DNA from 3 places in the Pseudarthrobacter sp. TE3704 genome. Region 1 is predicted to be linked to each of the others. Evidence: predicted binding sites of a transcription regulator. Region 1 holds the regulator's gene; each other region holds the start of a gene.
What was found. The regulator HrcA, encoded in region 1, represses chaperone genes, less so after heat shock. The targets are predictions, from matches to a motif close to TTNGCACTCGNNNNNNNCGAGTGCNAA.
Positions count from the first base shown of each region.

Region 2: a site for HrcA is predicted at 2,203-2,229, ahead of groES (co-chaperone GroES). Genes of this name have one in related genera too.
Region 3: a site for HrcA is predicted at 3,839-3,865, ahead of ACZ9BC_RS11940 (FmdB family zinc ribbon protein). Genes of this name have one in related genera too.

Region 1 is NZ_JBWCCJ010000002.1:345,613-351,242, forward strand. Features, by position in the region: gene dnaJ (molecular chaperone DnaJ) at 1-734, opposite strand, end outside; gene hrcA (heat-inducible transcriptional repressor HrcA) at 819-1,832, opposite strand; gene ACZ9BC_RS05580 (DUF3097 domain-containing protein) at 2,010-2,861, shown strand; gene ACZ9BC_RS05585 (DUF4870 domain-containing protein) at 2,981-3,400, shown strand; gene hemW (radical SAM family heme chaperone HemW) at 3,476-4,705, opposite strand; gene lepA (translation elongation factor 4) at 4,742-5,630, opposite strand, start outside.
Region 2 is NZ_JBWCCJ010000004.1:210,738-216,367, reverse strand. Features, by position in the region: gene ACZ9BC_RS12075 (THUMP-like domain-containing protein) at 1-869, opposite strand, end outside; gene ACZ9BC_RS12070 (hypothetical protein) at 923-1,303, shown strand; gene ACZ9BC_RS12065 (DMT family transporter) at 1,243-2,160, opposite strand; gene groES (co-chaperone GroES) at 2,386-2,679, shown strand; gene groL (chaperonin GroEL) at 2,757-4,367, shown strand; gene ACZ9BC_RS12050 (dihydrofolate reductase family protein) at 4,436-5,035, opposite strand; gene ACZ9BC_RS12045 (dihydrofolate reductase family protein) at 5,035-5,630, opposite strand, start outside.
Region 3 is NZ_JBWCCJ010000004.1:182,429-188,058, reverse strand. Features, by position in the region: gene ACZ9BC_RS11950 (AAA family ATPase) at 1-2,595, shown strand, start outside; gene ACZ9BC_RS11945 (RcpC/CpaB family pilus assembly protein) at 2,634-3,380, opposite strand; gene ACZ9BC_RS11940 (FmdB family zinc ribbon protein) at 3,502-3,783, opposite strand; gene ACZ9BC_RS11935 (5-formyltetrahydrofolate cyclo-ligase) at 3,900-4,541, opposite strand; gene galU (UTP--glucose-1-phosphate uridylyltransferase GalU) at 4,652-5,557, shown strand; gene ACZ9BC_RS11925 (GNAT family N-acetyltransferase) at 5,562-5,630, shown strand, end outside.

The sequences.
Region 1 (5,630 bases):
AGGTCACCGGAGGGTCCGCCGGCGGGCCCGGCCTCGCCCTGGCCCGAGAGCTGGATCCGGGTGCCGGTGGCCACGCCGGCGGGAACCTTGATGGTCAGGGACCGGCGGCTCCGGATCCGTCCCTGGCCGCTGCATTCGTTGCAGGGGTCCTTGATGACGGTGCCGAAGCCTTCGCAGCTGCCGCAGGGCGCAGCCGTCATGACCTGGCCCAGGATGGAGCGAACGGCCCGCTGGACCTGGCCGCTGCCTCCGCAGATGTCACACCGTTCGGGGTGGGTGCCGGGCCGGCAGCATGATCCCTCGCAGGTGGGGCAGGTGACCGCGGTGTCCACTTCGAGTTTCTTGTTGACGCCGAACACCGCATCGCGGAGGTCGATCCGGACACTGATGAGGGCGTCCTGGCCGCGGCGGACACGGGAGGCAGGCCCGGTGGAGCCGCCGGCGCCAAAGAACGTGTCAAAGATGTCCTGGAACGCGAAGCCCTGGCCGGCGTAGCTGCCGCCGCCGAATCCGTTGTCCGTACCGTTTTCGTTGCCGGTGGTGTCATAGACGCGCCGCTTTTGGGGGTCGGAAAGGACCTCGTACGCGTGGGTTACTGCCTTGAAGCGGTCTGCGGCGTCCTCACCCGGGTTAACGTCCGGGTGCAGGGTCCGGGCCAGTTTTCGGTAGGCCTTCTTGATTTCTTCGCCGGTGGCCTCCGGTGAGACTCCAAGGACGTCATAGTGGCTGCTCAAAGTTCGTATCTCTTCCTTGTTGTACTGCCTGCATGCGGGGTGCCCTGCCCGTGGTTCCGGCGGCCTAAGCGCCGGGACCGCCGGTCAGGGTCCCAGGATCCGGGAAAGGTAACGGGCAACAGCCCTGACGGCGGCCATGGTGGTGGGATAGTCCATGCGCGTCGGCCCCAGCACGCCAATCTTGGCCGTGCTGTCCGGGCCATATCCCGTGGCCACGACAGACGCCTCTGAAAGGCCGTCGTAGGGGTTCTCGCGGCCGATGCTGACGGCCACGCCGCGGTGGTCCTGCGCCATCTCGCTCAAGAGCCGCAGCATGACCACCTGCTCCTCAAGGGCTTCCAGGACGGGGCCGATGCTGAGCGGGAAATCGACGTTGGACCGTGCAAGGTTCGCCGTTCCCGCCATCACCATCCGGTCCTCACGGCTGCTGTGCGCCAGCACCTCCAGCCCGTGGGCCAACGCCTGAGCGGCCGGCCTCTGGCTGGGACTGACGGCCGACACCACGGCCGGAAGTGACTGGGCCAGCTGGCCGAGCGGCGTTCCTGAAAGGGAACCCAGGAACCGGGTCCGCAAGGCGGCCAGGGCGTCGTCCCCCATGTCCTGCCCGACGTCGATGACCCGCTGTTCCACTTTGCCGCTGTTCGCGATCAGCACCACCAGCACCTTGCGGGGAGCAAGCAGGACGAATTCGATGTGCCGGATCAGGGCACGGCTCAGGTGCGGATACTGGACCACCGCCACCTGGTTGGTGAGCTGCGACAGCAGGCGGACCGTCCGGTCCAGGACATCGTCGAGGTCGTCCGAGCCCTCGAGCAACGACTGGATGGCCCGGCGCTCGGCCTGCGACAGGGGTTTGACGGCCGAAATCTGGTCGACGAACAGACGGTAGCCCTTGTCGGTGGGAATCCGGCCCGCGCTGGTGTGCGGGGCGGTGATCAGGCCCTCGTCCTCCAGCGCCGCCATATCGTTGCGGATTGTCGCACTGGAGACGCCGAGATGATGCCTCTCGACCAGGGCCTTGGATCCCACCGGCTCGCGGGAGTGGACGTAGTCCTCCACGATGGCCCGCAGTACTTCCAGCTTGCGTGGCTCGCTCACACTCCACCTCCATCCAGGGTCAGGGCGGCCGTGCCGCCCGCACCGTGCCACCACCAGGGTTAGCACTCGACATGCCTAAGTGCTAACAGTCTATTATGCCCCGGGCCGTTGTTAGCATTGGTACCGCTCCGGGCGAAATTCCGGTGGCACTGATCTAGCGCTAGGCGGAGTCGATCCATGGATTACCAGAACTGGGGGCCCCGGGACATGTCCGCGCCCGTCCGGACCCAATTGCCCGAAGTGCCCGTTGAGCGCGGCATGGTGCTGGAGGACGTCCAGTCCGGTTGGGTCGGCGCCGTCACCCGGGTGGAAAAGTCCGGTGGGATGCACGTGGTGGTCCTCGAGGACCGCCGCGGGAAGTCACGGACCTTCCGGCTGGGTTTCGGCTTCCTCCTCGAAGGCCGCGCAATCCGCCTCATGCCCCCAGCACCCCGTCCGGCCACGGCCGGCCCCGCCGCCGGAAGGACAGCCTCCGGCTCGGTGCGGGTTGCCGGCCATCGCGCACAGGTAGCCAAGGCAAGCCGCATCTGGGTGGAGGGAAAGCACGACGCCGAACTGGTGGAAAAAGTGTGGGGAGACGACCTTCGGGTGGAGGGCATCGTCGTCGAACCCCTGCACGGCATTGACGACCTGGCCGGCGCAGTGGCCGACTTCCGGCCCGGACCGGGACGGCGCCTGGGCGTGCTCGTGGACCACCTTGTGCCGGACTCCAAGGAGTCGCGCATCGCTGATGCCGTCATGGCGTCTCCCGGCGCGGCGGGGAACGTGCTCATCGTGGGCCATCCCTACGTGGACGTGTGGCAGGCCATCCGGCCCGCTGTCCTCGGCATCGAGAAGTGGCCCGTTGTGCCACGGGGGCAGGACTGGAAGACCGGGATCCTGGCCGCTTTCGGCTGGCCCCACGCCACGAAGGAAGACATCGGGCTGGGATGGCAGAAGCTGTTGGGGGCTGTCCGCAGCTATGCAGACCTGGAAGCATCCCTGCTGGGGCGGGTTGAGGAAGTGATCGACTTCCTCACTGTTCCTTGATTGGGCAGCCAGCACCCGGATAGCCAGTATTCTTGGTACTGCGGTGCCTGCGAAAAAGGGGCAGGCACCGCACCCAACCACCGGCATCCGCACCATTTGCACTCTCGAAGGAACAGACTGTGTCAGAAAACGCACGTGATCACAGGGACAGCCAGGGCGGCGCGGGCCGCTCGGAATACCACGGCGTCCCGGCGAATGCGCTGCCCCTGACGGCGGGCGAGGACCGGCAGTGGGCCACGCTGGCGCACTTTGGCGGGATCCTCGGCTGCGTTCCTGCGCTGCTGATCTTCCTCATTTTCAGGGACCGGGGCCCGTTCACCGCCCAGGAGTCCAAGGAAGCCCTCAACTTCAGCCTCCCGCCCACCATCGCGGCCGTGGTGGCCAATATCCTGGTTTTCATCCCCGTAATCGGCAACATTTTTGCCGTGATCGCGACCCTCATCTGGATCGCCCTCACCTGCTTCTCCGTGGCCGCCGGGATCCACGTCAACCGCGGCCAGCCGCACCGCTACCCGTACAACCTTCGCTGGATCAAGTAACCGCAACACGGGGTCACTCCCTGCCCAACAACCACGCGCTTTTGGGCCGGGAGTGACCCGTGTTGGTTTAGCGGATTACTCGGGAAGGATGCGGCGGACCACGGCGTCAGCCAGCAGGCGTCCCTTGAGGGTGAGGACCAGTTTCCCCCGGAACGCCGCGGCCGGGTCCACCAGGCCGTCGGCAATCAGCCCGGCAATCTCATGCCGACCCACGGCGCTCAGGGCGGCCACCTCAAGCCCGGCCTGAAGGCGGGCTTCGAGCATGACGCGCTCGATGTTCCGGGTTTCCAGGTCCAAGGTTTCCCTGCCCGCGGCCGGGGACAGGCCCTGGGCCAGGCGGCCGGCGTAGGCAGTGGGGTGCTTGACGTTCCACCAGCGGACACCGCCCATGTGGGAGTGCGCGCCGGGGCCGATCCCCCACCAGTCGTCCCCGCGCCAATAGGCGAGGTTGTGGCGGCAGGCATGGTCCGGGGTACGGGCCCAGTTGCTGACTTCGTACCAGCCCAGCCCGGCTTTGGTGATCAGCTCATCGGCGAGCTCGTACTTGTCCGCATGGTCGTCGTCGTCAATCCCGGGAACCTCACCACGGCGGATCTGGGCGGCCAGCTTGGTGCCGTCCTCGATGATCAGCGCGTAGGCGCTGATGTGGTCCGGACCGTACGACAACGCCGTGTCCAGTGTGTGGCGCCAGTCGGCCAGGGACTCCCCCGGCGTTCCATAGATCAGGTCTAGGCTGACGGCGAGACCCGCCTCGCGCGCCCACTGCACAACCTCCGGCACCCGGCTGGGCGTGTGCGTCCGGTCCAGGACCTTGAGCACATGCGGAACCGCCGACTGCATGCCGAACGAGATCCGGGTGAACCCGGCGTCTTTCAAAATGGCGAGGGATTCGGGCGTGACGGAGTCGGGATTGGCCTCCGTGGTGACTTCGGCGCCGTCCTCGATCCCCCACTGGTCGATGGCCGTCCGAAGAATCAGGGCAAGGTCGTCCGCGGGAAGCAGCGTGGGAGTGCCGCCGCCGAAGAAGACGGTGCTGAGCTTCCGGTCGGGGATCCCGGACCCGGCCAGCACCTTGGCCGCCAGCGCCACCTCGGACGCCGCGGTTTGGGCGTAGGCATCCTGCGACGCACCGCCGCCCAGTTCGGTGGCGGTGTAGGTGTTGAAGTCGCAGTAACCACAACGGACGGCGCAGAACGGAATGTGCACATACAACCCGAATGCCCGGTCCGCCGCACCTTCCGCTGCCTGGGCAGGCAGCAGTCCGTCCGACGGCGCCGGGTCGCCGAGTGGAAGAACGCTAGGCATCGTTGCGGCCCTGGTTATGTCCGGCCACCATCATCACTACTTCTTGGCCTTGTCCTTGGATTCGTCGGTGGTGAGTGCGGCGATGAAGGCCTCCTGCGGGACCTCAACGCGGCCCACCATCTTCATGCGCTTCTTGCCTTCCTTTTGCTTCTCCAGCAGTTTGCGCTTACGGGAGATGTCACCGCCGTAGCACTTGGCCAGGACGTCCTTGCGGATGGCGCGGATGCTTTCGCGGGCAATGATCCGGGAGCCAATGGCTGCCTGGATGGGCACCTCGAACTGCTGGCGGGGAATGAGTTCGCGCAGCTTGGTGGTCATCATGACCCCGTAGGAGTAGGCCTTGTCGCGGTGGGTGATGGCGGAGAACGCATCCACCTGCTCACCCTGGAGCATGATGTCCACCTTCACCAGGTCGGCCACCTGGTCGCCGTCGGCCTTCCAGTCCAGGGAACCGTAACCGCGGGTCTTGGACTTGAGGATGTCAAAGAAGTCGAACACGATCTCGGCGAGCGGCAGGCGGTACCGGATTTCCACCCGGTCCTCGGACAGGTAGTCCATGCCGCCCATCACACCGCGGCGGCTCTGGCACAGCTCCATGATGGCACCAACAAACTCGTTGGGGGCCAGGATAGTTGCGGAGACCATGGGCTCGCGGACCTCGGATATTTTGCCGGAGGGGTATTCGCTGGGGTTGGTCACATGGACCACCTTCTTGTCCTCCAGCGTCACCTCGTATTCCACGTTCGGGGCGGTGGAAATGAGGTCCAGGTTGTATTCGCGTTCCAGCCGCTCGCGGGTGATTTCCAAATGGAGCAGGCCGAGGAAGCCCACGCGGAAACCGAAGCCCAGGGCAGCGGACGTTTCAGGTTCGTAGACGAGGGCGGCGTCGTTGAGCATCAGCTTCTCCAGCGCATCGCGGAGCACC
Region 2 (5,630 bases), on a different contig from region 1:
CCGTCGGGTTCGTACAGGTAGCCTTCCACGGGACCCACCGGTGCTTCCGGCCCGGCCCCGAAGTCCTCGCCGCTGGTCAGCTCGGCGGCGCCGCTGGGCCCAAGCACCAGGGCTGCGCGGCGGACTCCGGGCCGCCGCACGGCGTTGAACCACAATGCCACCTCGGTGACGTCGCCGGCCACCGAGACCCACTGTGCCTCGCAGTTGTGCGGGACGGAGTCATGCGGCATGCCGGGCCCCATCTTCACCCCCACGGCCTTGCCGGACGCGGCCAGGGCTTCGACGAAGGACAGCGGAGGCGAAAAGGCTTCAGGATCCCAGATGCGCTTGGTGCCTGACGTGGAGGTGACCCGGCGGGCGGGGTCCAGCCAGACGCCGTCGATGCCGTCCAGCGGAACCGCGGTGGCGTCCGCATGGACCACCGTGGCGTTCGGGAACGGGATGAGGTTCACGGTGGCGCAGGCGGCCGTGGTCTCATCCATTTCGACGGCGGTGACGGTCACGTCAAGGGACGCCAGGGCGAGCGAATCAGCACCCAGCCCGCAGCCCAGGTCCGCCACATGGCTGACCCCCGCGCCGGCGAACCGCTGCGCATGCCGGGCCGCCACGTTCAGGCGGGTGGCCTGTTCCAGGCCTGCCTGTGTGAAGAGCATCTGCCGGGAAAACTCCCCAAATTTTGCTTCGGCCTTGGTGCGGAGCCTGGACTGGGTCAGGACGGCGGAGACCAGGTCTGGGGAGTGGCCGGCCTTCCGGAGGGCCGAATTGAGCTCGAAGGAGGAGTCCTCCTGGTAGGGACCCAGGGACGCCAGCAGCTCCCAGCCTTCCGGGGTGAGCAGCGGTGCGATCTGGTCCTGGGGAGCGTGGGGCATGGGTTCCAGCCTAGTGGAGGAGGGCCCGGCGCTATGCCGATAGTGTTGAAAGCATGGAAGACAGCGCAGGCCCCCAGCAGTCCGGAGAACAGCAACCCACGGACCGGGGCCCCGCCAGGTATGCCCGTCCCGCCCTCATTGGGGCTTCTCTGGTGGCAGTGGTGTGCATCGCGCTGCTGGTGATCATTTTCTTCCTGGATACCTTCAACGCCACCGTCTATTCCGTGGGGGGCAACGACATTCAGGACGACACCCAGGAAGCCAGCGACATCCGCGGGTTGTATGCCGGTGCACGGGCGGGAAGCATCGTGTTCCTGGTGGCGTCCCTGCTCGCTGCCGCCGTTGCGGCCGTGGTGCTCTACCGCGGCAGGAATCAGGGGATGCGGGATTCCGACGGCGGCGAGGACGTGGACTTCGACGACCTGGGACGCTGAGGCCGCTGGCCGGCGCTGGTCAGCAGGACCCCTGATATCACCAGGAGCCCGCCCAACACCTGCGCCGTGGTGATGGGCTGGCCCAGCAGCACGGTGATGATGGCGGTGAAGACGGCAATCAGGTTCAGGTAGTTGCCGGCATTGGCCGCAGAGGTCCGCTTGAGTGCCAGGTTCCACAGCAGGTAGGAGCCCAGCGAGGGGAACAGGGCGATGAACGCCAGGGACCAGCCTTCGGCCGGAGTGGACGGCAGTCCGGCCCCGGTTGCTGCCGCGATGGGTGCCAGGACCACGGCCGCCATTGCCACCTGCACGGCCGTTGCGGTAATGGCGGGGAGGGCAAGCCGCCTGGCGACGATCGTGTAGAAACCCCAGACGGTGATGGCTGCCACAATCAGCAGCTCTCCGGTGTTGATGGAAAAGGTCAGCAGGCGGGCCACGTCGCCGCCTGTCAAAACCATCAGCACGCCGGCCAGGCCCAGCGCGATGCCCAGCCAGCTCGCCGGGCGCGGCCGGTCCTTGAGCAGGACCACGGCCAGCACCATGATCAAGGCGGGGTTGGCCGCCGTCACCAGGGAAGCGTTCAGGGCCGACGTGTGCTGCAGTGCGCTGTACAGCAGCAGGGTGTAGCCGCTCATGCCCAGAGCGCTCAGCAGCAGCAGTACCGGCCAGCGGCGCAGCACGGCGCGCCAGTCCGGCCGGTCAACGGCCTGCGCCAGCAGGAGCAGCGGCACCGCGGCCAGGGCCCAACGCCAGAAGGTCAGCTGCAACGGCTCCATGGTCTGCATCGCGGCTTGGCCCACCACGAAGTTTCCGGCCCAGAACAGGTTCGCAAGGATCAGGTATACAGCGGCTCGCACCGCTTCAATGTACACGCCGCCGTGTACGCGGATGACGAAACGCTGGCACTCGCCTTGACCGAGTGCTAACCCGCACATAGAGTCTTCATTAGCACTCTCCCTAGGAGGGTGCTAACACATGAAGAGCTGCCAGCCAGGCTGCTGCCGGCACCGCGACGACGGTTTGCCAGCCAGGGCGGAAAGCTTTCCAGTCCACGAATTTGCTGACGAAAAGGAGAGGTCCGAGTGTCGGTCTCTATTAAGCCTCTTGAGGATCGTATTGTTGTCCGCCCGCTCGAAGCCGAGCAGACCACGGCTTCCGGCCTGGTCATCCCGGACTCCGCACAGGAGAAGCCGCAGGAAGGCGAAGTTGTTGCAGTTGGCCCCGGCCGCTTTGAGGATGGCAACCGCGTTCCTGTCGACGTAGCCGTCGGCGACGTCGTCATCTACTCCAAGTACGGCGGAACCGAAGTCAAGACCGGCGGCACCGAGTACCTCGTGCTGTCCGCCCGCGACGTCCTGGCGATCGTCGTAAAGTAACTCTCCGGATCCCCGTGCCGCTGGTCATGCTCTCTGCTGGTCAGCTGCGCGGGGTTCTGTCTTGAAAGGACAAAACCATGGCAAAGCAGCTTGCGTTTAACGACGCTGCCCGCCGGTCTCTTGAAGCCGGCATCGACAAGCTCGCCAACACCGTCAAGGTGACGCTCGGCCCCCGCGGCCGCAACGTTGTCCTGGACAAGAAGTGGGGCGCGCCCACCATCACGAACGACGGCGTCACCATCGCCCGCGAAGTCGAGCTGGACGACCCGTACGAAAACCTTGGCGCACAGCTGGCCAAGGAAGTAGCCACCAAGACCAACGATGTTGCCGGCGACGGCACCACCACCGCCACGGTCCTGGCCCAGGCGCTGGTCAAGGAAGGCCTGCGCAACGTAGCTGCCGGCGCTGCTCCCGGCCAGATCAAGCGCGGCATCGAGGTTTCCGTCGAAGCCGTCGCTGCACGCCTGCTGGAGAATGCCCGTCCCGTTGAAGGCACCCAGGTTGCCAACGTTGCGGCCATCTCGGCGCAGAGCGATGAGATCGGCGAGCTCCTGGCCGAGGCCTTCGGTAAGGTGGGCAAGGATGGTGTGATCACCATCGAGGAATCCTCCACCACGCAGACCGAACTGGTCCTCACCGAGGGCATGCAGTTCGACAAGGGCTACCTGTCCCCGTACTTCGTCACCGACGCGGAACGCCAGGAAGCAGTCCTCGAGGACGCCCTCATCCTGATCAACCAGGGCAAGATCTCCTCGATCCAGGAATTCCTGCCGCTGCTGGAGAAGGCGCTGCAGAGCTCCAAGCCGCTGTTCATCATCGCCGAGGACGTCGACGGCGAGGCCCTGTCCACGCTGATCGTCAACCGCATCCGCGGCACCCTCAACGTGGTGGCCGTCAAGGCTCCGGGCTTCGGCGACCGCCGCAAGGCCATGCTGCAGGACATCGCCACCCTCACCGGTGCGCAGGTTGTTTCCCCGGAACTGGGCCTGAGCCTGGACTCCGTTGGCCTTGAGGTGCTGGGTACCGCCCGCCGCATCACGGTCACCAAGGACAACACCACCATCGTGGACGGCGCCGGCGCTGCCGAGGACGTTGCTGCACGCGTTGCCCAGCTCCGTGCCGAGCTGACCCGCACCGACTCCGACTGGGACCGCGAAAAGCTCCAGGAGCGCCTGGCCAAGCTGGCCGGCGGCATCGGTGTCATCAAGGTTGGCGCAGCCACCGAGGTTGAGCTGAAGGAAAAGAAGCACCGCATCGAAGATGCTGTTTCCTCCACCCGCGCCGCCCTCGAAGAGGGCATCGTGGCCGGTGGCGGTTCCGCCCTGATCCACGCGCTGAAGGCCCTCGACGAGGACCCGGCCGTCAAGGCACTCGAAGGCGACGCCGCCGCTGCAGTGGGCATCGTCCGCCGCGCGCTGGTCCAGCCGCTGCGCTGGATCGCCCAGAACGCAGGCTTCGACGGCTACGTCATCACCGCCAAGGTTGCCGAACTCGAAACCAACAACGGCTTCAACGCCAAGTCGGGCGAGTACGAGGACCTGATCGCTGCCGGCGTCATCGACCCCGTCAAGGTCACCCGTGCAGCCCTCCGCAACGCAGCCTCCATCGCTGCCCTGGTTCTCACCACCGAGACCCTGGTTGTGGAAAAGCCCGCTGAGGAAGACGAGCACGCAGGCCACAGCCACTGAGCTGCAGCCTCTGTGTAACCCGCACAAAGACCGGTCCAGCATCTGCTGGGCCGGTTTTTGTGTCTCCTTTACTTCTTGACTGCGTAGCGCACGTGCGTGGCGAACGCCGAGCTGACGGTCTTGATGATGCCGAGGTTGATGTCGTGGCTGAAGCCGTCGAACAGGCGCTTGCCGGCGCCGAGGATCACCGGTGCCGTCGAGAGCACCAGTTCGTCCACCCTTCCGGCGGCAAGCGCCTGCCGGATCACGTCCGCGCCGCCGCCGATCGATACGTCTTTGTCCCCTGCCGCCTCAATCGCCCGCGCCAGGGCTTCATCCAGCCCTGACACGAAAGTGAACCCGGACGCCGCCGCCGGCTGGTCCTGTACCCGGTGGGTGAGCACGAACAGCGGGCCGCCGAACGGGTTGGTTCCTCCCCATGCCCCTGCGGCGTCATACATGCCCCGGCCGACGATGCCGGCACCCAAGCCCGCTTCCAGCTCGTCATAGAAATCCTTATCGTTGCCCTGCATCGCGAAGTCATGTCCGCCGTCGTAGGTCCAGGGGCCGCCCATCACCCAGTAGTGCAGGCGCTCTCCGCCCTTGCCCAGGCCGTACCTGGGACCGTCGTCGGGGCCGGTGATGTAACCGTCAACCGACGTGCTGATGGCTGCGATGACCTTGGCCATTACGCGCCCTGAGTGGCCGGCATGTCCTGCGTCCTGACGTCGCCCGCGCGCTCGTAGACCAGCGACACCGATCCCTTGGGGAAGGTGCGCGCCGGCTCGGCGAGGCGGAAGGAGGCGGGGATGGTCCCGCCGTCGAAGAGGCGTTTGCCCTGCCCCAGGGTGAGCGGATAGAGCCAAAGGTGAAGGCGGTCGACCACATTTTCTTTGAGCAGTGCACGGATGAGGACGCCGCTGCCGAACATGTGCACCTCGCCGTACTCCTCACGAAGCCGGCCGGCGGCCGCGGCGTCGGGCAGCACAGTGGTGCCCGCCCACCCCGGAGCGGTCAGGCTGCTGGAAACGACGAACTTGGGGACCCGGTTGAACGTGGTGCCGACAGTGTCGGACTGCTGTGGCCAGTACGACGCGAAAATGTCGTAGGTTTTCCGGCCCAGAAGCAGGGCGTCGATGCGGCCGATCTCCGCTCCGATGGCTGCGTCGGCCTCGTCATCGGACACCGGGGCCTGCCAGCCGCCGAAGCCAAAACCTCCCTCGGTGTCCTCTTCACTGCCACCGGGCGCCTGGTAGACGCCGTCGAGCGTGATGAACAGGTTCG
Region 3 (5,630 bases), on a different contig from region 1:
GACATCTTCGACAGGCCTGTCACTGACCTGATCTCCGCTACCGCTCCGTCCGCATGGCGGCGGGAACGCGGCATCGAGATGACGTCCATGCAGCGGTCGCGCCTGCGCAGGGTGGCCAAGGAATACGTCCGGCCGGGAGTCCACATCGCCGACCTTCACAGCTCGCTGGTGCTGGTGCAGGAACAACGGGCACTGTGGGCCGGCTATGCCACCACCCAGAGGCATCCTGCCGTTCCCTCCGGGCTCGCCGAAATGAATGCCATGTACCGGGAACTGGACCGCCAGCTCACCCAGCTGGGCGAGGCCCTGAAGCACACGGAAGCGGGCGGCGCACTGTCCCGCGTCCGCTATGAAGAGCTCATGGAGCGCCTCGAGCGCCTGGTGGCGGACACGGACACGCTCAAGACCCTGCCGGAACGCACGCTCCTGGTGGAGAACATGCGCGAGCACGGGCTGGGGGAGCTCCTGGCCGACCTCGCCGAACGGGAAGTTCCCGCGGGTTCCGTGGCAGCGGAGCTGGAACTGGCCTGGTGGCAGTCGGCCCTCGAAGCGATGATCAGCGGCGATGACTACCTGGCGATGTCCGACGGCGATGCCCTCCGGCAACTGGAAGCCGAGTACCGGCTGGCCGACAACGCGCACATTGCCAGCGGCGCCGCACGTCTTCGCTGGGACCTCGCAGAGCGGTGGCGGGCAGCGATCGCGGACCAGCCCCGCCAGGCCGACCTCCTGCGCAGCCTGCTCAAGGACGGCCGGGTGTCCCTGCCGGCACTGACGGCACAGGCGCCTGATCTGATCGGGACCCTGGTTCCCGTGTGGTCCGTGAGTCCCTACCTGATGACCGGACTGCTTCCGGCCGAACAGCATTTTGACGCCGTCGTCATCCTCGACGCCGAAGCCACCTCGCTGCAGGCCGTCCTGCCGTCCATCGCCCGCGCCCGCCAGGTGATCGCCTTCGGCGACTCCCGGATTGCGAGCCCCCGCACCTTCACCGTGGGCGTGGAACGGCTGGCCCCGGGGGAGTCGGCGCACCACCGTGTTGAGAGCGCGTTCACTGCCCTGTCGGCCGTGCTGCCGGTGTGGCGGCTGAACTTCGTCTACCGCGCGGTGGACGAGGACCTGGTCCTGCAGCTGAGCAAGAACTTTTACGACGGCGGCCTGCGCCGGTTGCCGGAGGGCCAGTCCGCCACAGGGCTGGACCGGTCCCTGCTGGTGGAATACCTGCCGGACGGAACAGGGCTGCCCAGTGCAGACCACGAAGGCGTCGAGTCCGTGGTTGCAGAAGTCAACCGTGTTGTGGAGCTGGTCTTCGAACACGCACGGCTGCGGCCGCGTACCTCCCTCGCCGTGGTGACTGCCAGCCTGCGGCACGCCGCCCGGATCGGTGAGTCCATCCGCCTTCAGCTGCCCAACCATCCGGGCCTCGCGGGATTCTTCGGCGCCGGCCCCGAGTCCTTCCGGGTCGTCGACCTGGAACGGGCGCAGGGCCTGGTGCGGGACCATGTCATTTTCTCGCCGGGCTTTGGCCGGACCCCGCACGGGCGTGCCCTGCACAGCTTCGGGCCGCTCTCGGCCGAGGGTGGTCGCGAAAAGTTTGCCTTGGCCATGACCCGTGCCCGGCGCTCCATGCATGTCCTGACGTGCTTCCGTCCGGAGGACTTGGACCACACCCGGCTGACGCACGGAGCCGTGGACCTGTACGCGCTCCTAAACCGGGAGATCTCGGGAAACACCGATCTCGGCACTCCCGCATCGCGCGCCGCCGCCAGCGAGCAGGCCCTTGGCGCAGACCCGCTGGTTGCGGATCTGGGGGACCGCCTGCGTGCACGCGGTGCACGGGTGTGGCACCAGTACGACGGCGCCATTGATGTGGTGGCAGCCGCTGATCCACTTAACACCATGGGCCAGGACGACGCCGACCTCCCGTGGCCGGTGGCCATTGAGTCCGACGGCACCGAACAGTACCGCACCATGAGTGTCCGGGAGCGGAGCCGGCTGCGGCCGCAGCTGCTGGAGCGCCTGGGCTGGCGGTACATGCCGCTGTGGACCATTGAGGTGTTCACCGATCCGTCAGCCTGCGCAGACCGCATCGCAGGGTACCTGGGCCTGGAAAAGATGGCGCTTCCATCGCGGCCGGCGTCTGTCGGTTTCCTTGACGACGACGTTGATCAGGCGCTCAATGATATTGACGCCGCCCAGCCCGCCCCGGTTTCGTATGTAAGGCATTCCACCCGCCCGGCTTCGGGACGCCGGGCCGGCGACACGGGCGACGTCCAGGTTGGGCAGCCTGGCGGCGGGCACGCCGGGGTTGAGCCCGGCGAGGGTGAGCCGGTGCAGGGTGAAACGGTGCAGGGCGGAACGGGCAGCAGCAAGGAGGCGGGCCACATGGCCAGTGAAGAGAAGAACAACAGCGCTGCCGACGGCGGGCCGGCATCGGCTGACACCGCGGCTGCTCCGGCTCCCGGGTCCGCGCAGGGTGGTACCGAAGGAATCCTGCCCAGGACGGCGTCGGAAGACGATCCCCGCGCCTGGGGCGACCGCGAGGATGACCACGATGCCTGGCTGAAGGAACAGAAGCCGCCGCACTGGGGCTGACGCCGAGCGGTAGCTCTGGAGCGGGTTTATGCGGCCGGTCAGGGAGGTCCCACCAGGACGAAAAACAGTTTGCCCTGGGTTGACGCCCCGGCGAGCCGGGCTGCCTGTGCTGCATCGGCGGCCACCACAATCAGGCCGTCGGTCTCCTGGGTTCCGAGCCACTGCCCGCCCTGCCCGCCCTGGCCGCCCTTTGTGGACGTCCACAGCACCGGCACACCGGATGCAAGGACTTCCGAAGGTTCCTGCTGGTCGAAGCCGTTCGCTGCTGTCAGCACCACGTTGACCAGCTGGCCGGGGGACACCAGCTGGATGGACGAGGGATCGGCCATCCTCAAGGGAACGGCTGCTGAGCCCGGCGCGCTGCCCGTCAGCAGGCCGGGACCCACCAGCTGGGCATCCGTCAGCAACTGGCCCTTGCGCAGCGGAGCTGCCAGTTGTTTCCCGGCCGCCTCGGCCTGGTCGCGGAGGAACCCGTCCGCCAGCATGCCCGGCGGCACCTGTACTTCAGCAAGGTCTGCCGCCGCCATGGCTGACCCGGCAGGCAGGTCCCGGGCGGCAGCCAGTGCGGTCACGGTGTAAACCGGTGCCGGAGTCAGCTGGTGGACCGTGAGTGCTGCCGCCGCGCACAGAAGCAGTGCGACGGCAAGGCGCCGGTTGCGGCTCAGCCATCCAGCGAGTCTCGCAGCCGGGCGGCTGGTCCCGGAACGGCCGGACGAACGGGGCCTCCGGTTGCGGTGGAGGAACCCGGGGGTGTCCCGGCGGGCGCGAAGCGGATGTGCAGGCATGACCCCACGCTAAGGGCGCCGGGAAAGCAAACGACAGCGGCCCCGCGCCTATGTGGACAACGTCCGAAGGGGACGTCCAGTCACAAGGCGCGGGGCCGCCGTCGACATGGCGGACGCTGAATCAGCTGGCGGCAGCCGCCGGAACGGAGGCCGCGGGGGCAGCTGCGGGAGCGGGTGCGGTGGACGCAGGCGCCGCGGGAGCTGCCGACACCGTGCTGCCCTTGGAATCGCGGGAGTCGGTGCGGTAAAAGCCCGAGCCCTTGAACACGACGCCCACGCTGTTGAACTTCTTGCGCAGGGTGCCCTCGCACTCGGGGCACGACGTCAATGAGCTGTCCGAGAAAGACTGGACAATATCGAAGGCATGGCCGCAATCCTTGCAGGCGTAAGCATATGTTGGCACTGGTGCTCCTCCTCTTGGGCAAACGAGAGGTCCCGTGCTGCCACCTGGTAATCCATTAGCAGTCGCAGGGCCTGAGTGCTAATTCTATCATCCTCCGGCGCCCCCGCCACCTGGGCTTACACTCCGCTGGCGAGCGACCTGAGCCCGGACGGTGCCAGCACGGCGGGTACGGGACGGTCGAACTCTTCAGCGGGAATGTGCCCGGCCGGAAGCAGTTCATCGTCGTAGATAACAGCGGCGAGCGGAATTTCCTTCCCGGCGGTCGCAAGGTGACCAAGGAACTTGTCATAGTAGCCGCCGCCCTGGCCCACCCTGTTGCCTTCAAGATCCACCGCGGTTGCCGGGATGAACAGTGCCGCCGCTTCGCCCGCCACGTCGGGTCCGTGCCGGGGCCCGGCAGGTTCCAGGATGGGCGCATACTTGCTGCGCTCAAACGCAGCTTCCGGGCTCCAGAAAACCCAGCTGAGTTCCCTGCCGGGTTCGCAGACGGGAAGCAGGACCTTGTGGCCGTTACCGTGCAGGGCGGTGATCAGGGGAAGGGTGGGCGGTTCCACGCCGATGCCCAGGTACACGCAGAACGTGGCCGGCTTCCCGCCGGACAGGGATTCAGCCCACGCAGCACCATGGACGGCGAGGGCAGCCCCGGCGGCCTCCAGGCCGGCGGGAGTCAGTGTTGCCCTCCGCCGCCGGTGCTCTGTGCGGATGCCGTCCTTGGCGGCAGCGTCGAAGGCGTGCCTCGTGTTCGTCTTTTCCGGCATGGTGCATGTCCTCCCTTGCCCGCCGTTCGGCGGTTTCCGTGGCGCCCCCAGGCAGGTGGCGGCCCGTCCTTTGATTACTGAATGCTTGACGCTGACGTTAGATTAGTCCGGTGAGTACCAGTAACCCGAGAGTTCGCAAAGCCGTCATCCCCGCTGCCGGGCTGGGTACCAGGTTCCTTCCTGCCACCAAGGCCATGCCCAAGGAAATGCTTCCCGTAGTGGACAAGCCTGCCATCCAATACGTGGTTGAGGAAGCCGTCCACGTGGGTCTCAACGATGTCCTGATGATCACGGGACGGAACAAGAGGGCGCTGGAGGACCACTTTGACCGCGTCCCCGCACTGGAGTCCACGCTGGCGGACAAGGGTGACAACGAAAAGCTCGCGTCCATTCAGGCGGCCAGCAACCTCGGTGACATCCACTATGTGCGCCAGGGCGACCCCAATGGCCTGGGCCACGCAGTGCTTCGCGCCAAGCAGCATGTTGGCGACGAGGCATTCGCCGTCCTTTTGGGCGACGACCTCATCGATGCCCGGGATGAACTGCTCAGCACCATGATCGACGTGCAGGCCAAAACCGGGGGCTCCGTCGTGGCGCTTATCGAAGTGGAACCCTCACAGATCAGCGCCTACGGCTGCGCTGATATCCAGGAGATCGACGGCGAAGGGTACGTGCGGATCAACCGCCTGGTGGAGAAGCCCACCCCCGACGAAGCACCGTCCAACCTGGCCGTGATTGGCCGTTACGTGCTGCACCAGGCCGTCTTCGAAGTCCTTGAGCGCACCGGTCCGGGGCGTGGCGGCGAGATCCAGCTGACGGACGCGCTGCAGGAACTGGCCACCGGTGACGGTGAAGGCCACGGCGTCTACGGCGTGGTGTTCCGCGGGCGCCGGTACGATACAGGCGACAAGCTGAGCTACCTGAAAGCGTGCGTCCAGCTCGCCATCGACAGTGACGATCTGGGCCCTGGCCTGCGGGAGTGGCTGCCGGGCTTCATCAGCGGCCTTTCCAAGTAGCACCATGCGCCTTGGCCCTATCTGGCCCGTAACCCTGGAATGTGGCGACCTGGTCCTGCGCCCCATCCGGTAC